One region of the Brevibacillus sp. SIMBA_040 genome, then DNA from elsewhere that is predicted to be linked to it. Evidence: riboswitches for the same ligand, from Rfam matches in the RefSeq annotation. Region 1 holds a riboswitch; the other holds the start of a gene.
The links. A riboswitch is a leader RNA that binds a small molecule or an ion and turns the genes downstream of it on or off. The one in region 1 is predicted to bind glycine.

Region 1 (4,426 bases):
CATTTTTTCGCTGATTTCCTGTTCGGTCTGTCCCGACTTGCTGCTTTCGCGGGCAAGCATCGCCTCGGCAATGCTCCTATTGCTGCTTTCGCAAACCTCTTGCAGCTCGACCATTGATGTGAAGTTCATTTACAATCCCCCTACGTACGCCGCACAGCGTGGTTTCTCCTCATACAGCACCCTGATCTCAGTCAGGTCATAATCAGCATTCAATGGGATATCAACGGCGCACCCATTGATATGAAAGATTTTAGAGATTCCGCCCCCGAGTGAGACTCCGCCGATGACTACCGACACATTTTCTTTTCGCGCGGTGATGAGAACGGTATTGGGATGATCGTAATAAGGGCACTCCCCTTCACATGCGAAGGTAAATGCTACGTTGCGCACTGATGCGATCTCGATGGCATCCCTGATTCGCTTGTCATCGGTGTCCATACCGAGCAAGCCGCCAATGACTGCTTTATCCGTTCCGTGCCCTTTGTAGGTCTCCGAGAATGAATCGTAGAAAATGATTTGTACTGCTTCCGGTTCTCCTCCGAGAAAGTCATAAACAAACTTTCCGATCCATACCACTCCCGCTGTATGAGAGCTGGACGGACCTACCATGATCGGACCGATAATATCAAAGCAGCTATTGTATACCATGGTTGTGCCTCCTACCTACTGGACTGCGATCTTTTCATACAAGGGATACGCCTCGCAAAGCTTGCCGATTCGCTCACGTACCTGCTCGCTGACAGCAGCGTTGCCTTTTGCCTTCAATACGGTAGCGATTGCGCGTCCAATCACTTGCATTTCCTGCTCTCTCATGCCGCGAGTGGTAACCGCCGCTGTACCGATACGTACACCGCTCGTCACAAAAGGACTGGCTGTTTCGTACGGAATCGTATTTTTGTTAACAGTGATGCCTGCTTCCTCCAATAGAGCCTCCGCTTCCTTACCTGTTAATCCCCATGGGCGTACATCCAAAAGCACGAGATGATTATCTGTTCCGCCAGACACCAATGTCGCGCCTTCTTGGAGCAAGGTAGCAGCCAATGTGGAAGCATTTTTGACAACATTTTCTGCGTAGGTTTTAAAGCTCGGCTGCAGTGCCTCTTTAAAGGAAACTGCTTTTGCTGCGATCACATGCATCAACGGACCGCCCTGAATCCCAGGGAAAATCGCCTTGTTGATTCCTTTGAAAATTTCCTCGTCGTTGGTCAGAATGATGCCGCCGCGTGGACCACGCAATGTTTTGTGCGTCGTGCTCGTCACCACATCCGCATAGGGAACAGGAGATGGATGCAACCCAGCTGCTACGAGACCTGCGATATGTGCCATGTCCACCATGAACTTGGCTCCGATTTTGTCCGCGATTTCTTTGAATTTGGCGAAATCAATCTGGCGGGGATAGGCGCTTGCTCCGGCAATGATCAGCTTCGGGCGCTCGCGAAGTGCTGTCGCTTCTACCTCGTCGTAATCGATCAGATGATTGTCTTCTCTCACACCGTAAGCCACTACGTTGAACCATTTCCCCGACAGGCTAACCGGACTTCCGTGGGTCAAGTGCCCACCATGAGAAAGATTCATGCCCATGATCGTGTCGCCCGGCTGAAGCAGAGAGAAAAAGACCGCTGTATTGGCTTGTGCGCCAGAGTGAGGCTGAACATTCGCGTACTTGGCACCGAACAAGGCGCAGATGCGATCAATCGCGAGCTGCTCAACCACATCTACATGCTCGCAGCCACCGTAGTAACGTTTGCCCGGGTAGCCCTCTGCGTATTTATTGGTCAGTACTGAGCCCATCGCTTGCATGACTTCTTCGCTGACAAAGTTTTCCGATGCGATCAGCTCCAGCGTCCGATGCTGCCGCTTGTTTTCATTTTCAATGGCCGAAAAAATTTCAAAGTCACGATCCTGCAAACTCATGAACGCTCCTCCTATTTGCTACCTTTCCTCGTGTTTTTGGAATACAAAAAAGGACGAAGGAAAGATAGATTAACGTGTAATCTACCTTTCCTCTGTCCTTTTTACCTGAGAGTTTAGCTTCGGCGCTCGTTCCTGTGTGCATAACAGCAGGCTGTTGTCGAAGCGTTCCCCTTGGGTGGCTTTTTCAAGCGCTCTCCAGAGGTGCGTCCAATTGTAGTACTCTTTACCTGAGAGATTAATCCCAAGGATTTTTGGGACTTGCTCCTTCGGTGCCAGTCAAAGCATCTGGTCTCTCCTACAATCATCATCCGCCATATGAAATTTTGTCATTCTTGCCAAAAGCAACTGCTCAGACTATCTATCGGCTCAGCTGGTGAATCCCTTGCCCAAGTGCTCCTTCTGCTGCCTCCATGATGATCTCGCCCAAGCTTGGATGCGCATGGATCGTATGAGCAATGTCTTGCAGCTTGTGCCCTTTTTCAATCGCCAGACCAATTTCTCCGATCAGGTTGGATGCTTCTGGTCCAACGATTTGTCCTCCCAGGATTGCACCTGTTTCGCTGTCTCCGATGATTTTCACAAATCCGTCTCCCGCATTCAGGGAAAGTGCCCGCCCGTTTGCAGCATACGGGAATTTCCCAATCGAAACCGTATAGCCCTGGTTTTTGGCTTCCGTCTCATTCAGACCGACACTTGCGATCTCCGGATCTGAGAAGACGACAGCAGGTATCGTTTTATAGCTGACGGAGCTGTCCAGGCCAGCAATGACTTCTGCGGCGATTTTGCCTTCGTAGGATGCCTTATGCGCCAAGGCCAGACCTTCTACGATATCGCCAATCGCATAAATGTTGGGCACGCTCGTTTTGCACTGCTGATCTACCTGGATGAAACCACGCTCAGTCAATTTCATATTTACCGTTTCAAGTCCGAGCTGATCGATGTTCGGGCGTCTGCCTACTGTAATCAGCAAATATTCTGATGATACCTGATGCAGCTCACCTTTCACTTCATACGTAATCGTGGCCTCAGCTGCTGTTTGCTGCGCTTCTTTGGCGATCGCTCCCGTATGCACCTCTACGCCCAGCTTCTTTAGCTTTCGTCCTACGAAGCGGGACATTTCTTTCTCAAACCCAGGCAAAATCGAGTCCGATCCCTCGAGAATCGTTACTTTGGCACCGAGCTTGGCATACGTCTGTCCCAGCTCGATTCCGATATAGCCTCCACCGATCACAACCAGGCTTTTCGGAATTTCCGTGAGCGTAAGCGCTTCCGTAGAAGAAAGAATCCGTCCCTCATACGGGAAAGCTTTTAGCTCAATCGGTCTGGAGCCAGTAGCGAGGATACAATGTGCAAAGCGGTAAAGACTCGTTTCTTCTCCGTTTATCACCTGTACCAGATCGTCGCCCACGAGCCTCGCTTCGCCCTGGATTCGCTGGACCTTGTTTCCTTTGAGCAGCGACTTGACGCCACCTGTTAATTTATCGATCACACTTTGCTTCCATTCCTGCACTTTGGCAAAGTCGACGCTGACTCCCGCTACCTGCAATCCGATCTCCTGGGAATGCGTTGTCGCTTCGTACTGATGTGCTACCGAAATGAGTGCCTTGGAAGGAATGCAGCCTTTGTTCAAACAAACACCGCCAACCACCGCTTCTTTTTCCACAATCGCTACTTGCTTACCTAATTGAGCAGCTCGAATCGCTGCGACATATCCCCCTGGACCAGAGCCAATGACCAGGACATCAAGCTGCTCCACTACTCCGTTCTCTGCCATGGTTTTCCCCCACTTATTTCTCTCTATTTATGCGCTTTGTATGATCAGCTTGTGCGAATGCGCAGCCGATCCGAAAACAATTCCTCTGGACTCGACAGCGCAAAGCCCTGATCTGGATCAAAGTCTAGCGTCAATACGTCGCCCAAATTGCGCTTCGTCAAAAGATCGATGCAGAACGGAATCCTGTTCTGGTAGACCAGCGTATCGTTTTTTCTCAATTCGTCAACCGCTAGCTGGACGGAAAAAGCACATCCACAATCTCCCGACATCACTACGTCAATCCGCAGAGCAGTGTCCTGTGGAAAGCTAAGCTTGCTGAGTTCACTGCGAGCAGCGTCCTTCACCGTAAGCTCCATGTTCTTGTTCCCTGCCTCCTTTCCCATCGCGCCATCCTCCGCTTAAACCTTTTTTACGAACACCAAAAAAGGACAGGAGAAAGATAGAGTGACGATACTCTACCTTTCCTCTGTCCTTTTTACCTGAGAGTTTAACTTCGTCCAACTAGCCCGAAGTATTCCCCTTGGGTGGCTTTTTCAAGCGCTCTCCAGAGGTGCGTCCAATTGTAGTATCTGGTACCTGAGAGATTGATCCCAAGGGTTTTATGGGACTTGCTCCTTCGGTGCTAAACCTGTTTGTTTAGTCTCTCCTACAATCATCATCCGCCGCTATTCAATTGATGGATAACTTTTCATTAAGTAAATCACATCCATCTTATCCGTGTCAATTCTGAAAAAAAAT
Region 2 (4,426 bases), on a different contig from region 1:
ACCATTTCAAATAAATCAATTTTTTCATAGAGCAAGCTCAGGATGTTTTCCTCGATCGTGCCGATTGTCGACATGTTGTAAATATGCACATCCCGTTTTTGACCCAAACGATGTACACGACCGATTCGCTGCTCGACACGCATCGGATTCCACGGAAGATCGTAATTGATTACCTGATTACAAAACTGGAGATTGATACCTTCACCGCCAGCCTCTGTCGCGATTAATACTTGCGCACGATTTTGGAACAAATCCGTCATCCAGTCTTTTTTACTGCGCTTAAATCCGCCACGAAACGGTACGGAGGTAATACCGTGATCATGCAAATATTTTTGCAAGTAGTTTTGGGTGGCGCGATATTCTGTGAAAATGATGACCTTGTCATTAATTTGTTGAATCAGCTCAACGGTTTTTGCTGCTTTGGAATGCGTCTCGATTTTTTTAATCATCTCGACCAGATGGATGATTTGCTCGCGTAGCGGGGAATCCTCCGCCATTCTTTGATGCATGTTGTACAGTGTCATGAACGAGGCTTCCTTGCTGGAACAGACCTCGCGCTGTAAGGTGATGAGTGCAAGCGAATTGAAGCCGCCGATGCCAGACTGGTACTGTTCACGAACAAAGCGGGTGACACCATCATAGAGGGCCAATTCCTCCGCTGAAAGCTCTATCGGAATCGACTGTACGCGACGACTCGTAAACTGGATGCCGCCGTCACTGCGCTTGTTTCGGATCATCACCTTCTCAATTTCCTCACGCAGCTTGTCGCTGTTTTTGGATTGGCGCTTGCCTTCCACATAATTGGAGGAAAAAGAGGTTGTGTGGCCGAGATGACCGGGCTTTAGCAAATTGATCAGATTGTACAGCTCATCCATCTCGTTTTGAATCGGAGTTGCGGTTAGCAGCAAACAATATTTTTTGCGGATTTCCTTTACAAATTGATAGTTTCGGGTTCGCTTGTTTTTGAGCTTGTGTGCTTCATCGATGATGAGCATGTCGTAATCGATGTCTAGCACGTGACGGCGATGAGGATCACGCTTGGCGGTGTCGATCGAAGCGACGACGACCTCATGCTGACGCCACATATACTCTTTTTTCTGGGCGACGGCAGGAATCCCGAATTTTTGCTGTAGTTCTTTCGTCCATTGAATGACGAGGGATGCAGGAACGAGGATGAGAATTTTTTTGGCCAGCCCGCGAACCATGTACTCTTTCATGATCAAGCCAGCTTCGATCGTTTTTCCCAGCCCTACCTCATCTGCGAGAATGGCTCGTCCACGCATGTCTAAAAGCACACGCTCAGCCGTATGAAGCTGATGCGGAAAGGGGGATAAGAGAGGTAAATACTTCAGGCATTGCAGCTGGTCAAACTCACGAACAGCCATGGCCTCCTCTGCTTCCAAAGCGAGCTTCCACAGCTCCCATTTGTCCCAGGGCCCATCCTGCTGCAGACGTTCAGAGAGCGGATCAATCCAGCTCGTATCAAATGAAACAGGAACATTCGGCATATTGGTTACTCCTTTGCGTAGCTCTGCCATAACTTTCAAGTCATTATCTAAAAAGCTTAACGTTTTTTATATGGGATATCATTTTGTTAAGTATTTCTTAATCTGACTGTTAATTTGTATATTTTCAACTGCTTGCTCTCGTGGTAGGATAAAGGAGAAAGTTCCTTTCCTAGTATGGAAAAGTTATCAATAACTTATGTATGACCATCTAACCACCGCGAATGATAGTAGCAGGGAGAGACTGCGAGCACCACTGCAGCGCCGAAGGAGCAAGCCGGAAACGGTGAATCTCTCAGGCAAAAGTACCTCTACTGGACGCAACTCTGGAGAGAGCTCGCAAGGAGCCACCAAAGGGGAAACTTGCAAGTGAGGAGAACCCCGACTCACTTGATTCGCAAGGTAACTCTCAGGTACCAAGGACAGAGGAGGAAAAATGGGCACCCTTATTTTGGTGTACCGTTTTTTCGACTCTGTCTTTTTTGTACTGGTAGGAATGAGAAATTTCTATCCGGTATAAGCGCAGCCGCGGCTCCGCCACACGTGGCGTAGCCAGGTTTTCTAGTTCAGGGGGAAAAATGCCATAACGCATGGTTAACAGGAGGTGCCACACATGTCCAATCTGAAGCGAACGCCTTTGTTCGATTCATATGCAAAGTATGGCGGAAAGACAATCGACTTCGGCGGATGGGAATTGCCTGTGCAGTTCTCAAGTATTGGCCAAGAGCACGAGGCGGTACGGACAAAAGCTGGTCTGTTTGATGTTTCCCACATGGGAGAGGTGGATGTAAAAGGGGAGAATGCTCTCGCTTACCTCCAGCACGTTACGACAAATGACGTGTCCAAACTCGCAGTAGGGCAAGCACAATACAGTGTTCTATGTTATCCAGATGGCGGGACCATTGATGATCTGCTCGTATACAAATACGCAGATGACCATTACCTGCTTGTTATTAATGCTGGAAATATTGACAAAGACTACGCCTGGTTGCAGGAGCATTTGATTCCAGGTGTGACCATTGAAAATATCTCTCCACAAACGGCTCAAATTGCGATTCAAGGCCCACTGGCTGAATCGATTTTGCAAAAACTGACGACGACAGATTTGTCCCAAATCGGGTTTTTCCGCTTTGAGCGTGATGTCGTCATCGATGGCATTTCGGCACTTGTATCTCGCACAGGATACACGGGTGAAGACGGATTTGAAATTTATTTAGACGCAGATACAGCGGTCAAACTGTGGGATTCCCTGCTTCTCGCAGGACAGGAAGACGGCCTTCTACCATGCGGACTCGGTGCGCGTGACACGCTGCGTTTTGAAGCAAAGCTGCCACTCTACGGACAAGAGCTGAGCAAGGACATTACTCCGATCGAAGCGGGTATTGGCTTTGCGGTGAAGGTAGATAAAGAAGTAGCGTTCATCGGTCAGGAAGCCCTGAAGGCACAAAAAGAAAACGGTGCGCCTCGCAAACTGGTCGGTATTGAAATGATCGACCGCGGAATTCCGCGCACGCACTATCCTGTATACGCAGGAGAAGAGCTCATCGGTGAGGTGACTACAGGTACACAGTCGCCAACCTTGAAAAAGAACGTCGGTCTCGCACTCGTAAAAACCGAGCACGCGGCTATTGGTACGCAGCTCGAGGTAGAAATTCGAGGAAAACGTTTAAAGGCAGAGGTTGTTGCTGCTCCGTTCTACAAACGTCCAAAAAACTAAGCTGTAACCACCAAACATCCTATTAGAGGAGGACAACGTTCGTGAAATACCGCTACCTGCCACAAACCGATCAGGACAAGCGCGAAATGCTGGAAACGCTTGGAATTACCAGCATCGATGAGCTGTTCGCTGACATCCCTGAGGAAGTACGCTTCAAAGGTGCACTCCATATTCCAGAAGCACTGTCTGAGCCTGATCTGGTGAAGTACTTCACACGTCTGGCCAATCAAAACGTAAATTTCAGTACACATGTAAACTTCCTCGGTGCAGGGGTGTATCAGCACTACACACCGAGTACAGTGAATCATATGCTCTTGCGCGGTGAGTTCTTCACGGCTTACACACCGTACCAGCCTGAAATCAGCCAAGGCGAGCTACAAGCTATTTTTGAATTCCAGACAATGGTATGTGAGCTGACTGGCATGGAAGTAGCGAACTCCTCGATGTACGACGGAGCGACTTCTTTGGCGGAGGCAGCAATGATGGCTGCTGGTCACACAGGCAAAAAACGTGTGATCGTCTCTCGCGCTGTCCATCCTGAAGCACGTGGCGTGCTGAAAACCTACGCATATGGTCAAAATGTTGAGCTGGTAGAAGTAGGTACGAACAGTGACGGTGTCACCGATCCTGCTGCATTAGAAGCACTCATCGATGATAATACGGCGGCAGTTATTGTTCAGTATCCAAACTTCTTCGGTAACGTAGAAGATCTGGCTGCGATTGAGCCGATCGCACATGGAAAAGGTGCTCTCCTGATTGCTTCATCCAATCCACTCTCACTGGGCGTATTGGAAGCACCAGGCAAGCTTGGAGCTGACATCGTGGTAGGAGACATGCAGCCATTCGGTATCCCGGCATCCTTTGGTGGACCACACTGCGGTTACTTTGCAACAACAACCAAGCTCATGCGCAAAATGCCAGGTCGTATCGTTGGTCAAACCAAGGATGAGAACGGCAAGCGTGGGTTCGTGCTGACTCTGCAAGCACGTGAACAGCACATCCGTCGTGAAAAAGCGACATCCAATATTTGCTCAAACCAAGCATTGCTCGCGTTGGCAGCTGCGATTACGTTGACAGCGCTCGGCAAAAATGGTGTACAGGAAATGGCGATGATGAACCTGCAAAAAGCTCATTACGCCAAAAAAGCCCTGGAAGCAAAAGGGCTGGAGGTAGTGAATGCTTCGCCGTTCTTCAATGAATTTAT

Region 2: linked by a shared signal. The riboswitch ahead of gcvT (glycine cleavage system aminomethyltransferase GcvT) and the one ahead of glyA (serine hydroxymethyltransferase) in region 1 are both predicted to bind glycine.

The regions. Positions count from the first base shown of each region.
Region 1 is NZ_JAWRXI010000003.1:309,141-313,566, reverse strand. Features, by position in the region: gene sdaAA (L-serine ammonia-lyase, iron-sulfur-dependent, subunit alpha) at 1-129, opposite strand, end outside; gene SB752_RS07135 (serine dehydratase beta chain) at 130-648, opposite strand; gene glyA (serine hydroxymethyltransferase) at 664-1,914, opposite strand; glycine riboswitch at 2,119-2,222, opposite strand; gene lpdA (dihydrolipoyl dehydrogenase) at 2,273-3,688, opposite strand; gene SB752_RS07120 (iron-sulfur cluster biosynthesis family protein) at 3,733-4,071, opposite strand; glycine riboswitch at 4,242-4,347, opposite strand.
Region 2 is NZ_JAWRXI010000002.1:526,608-531,033, reverse strand. Features, by position in the region: gene SB752_RS05600 (DEAD/DEAH box helicase) at 1-1,508, opposite strand, end outside; glycine riboswitch at 1,730-1,826, shown strand; glycine riboswitch at 1,827-1,941, shown strand; gene gcvT (glycine cleavage system aminomethyltransferase GcvT) at 2,119-3,222, shown strand; gene gcvPA (aminomethyl-transferring glycine dehydrogenase subunit GcvPA) at 3,264-4,426, shown strand, end outside.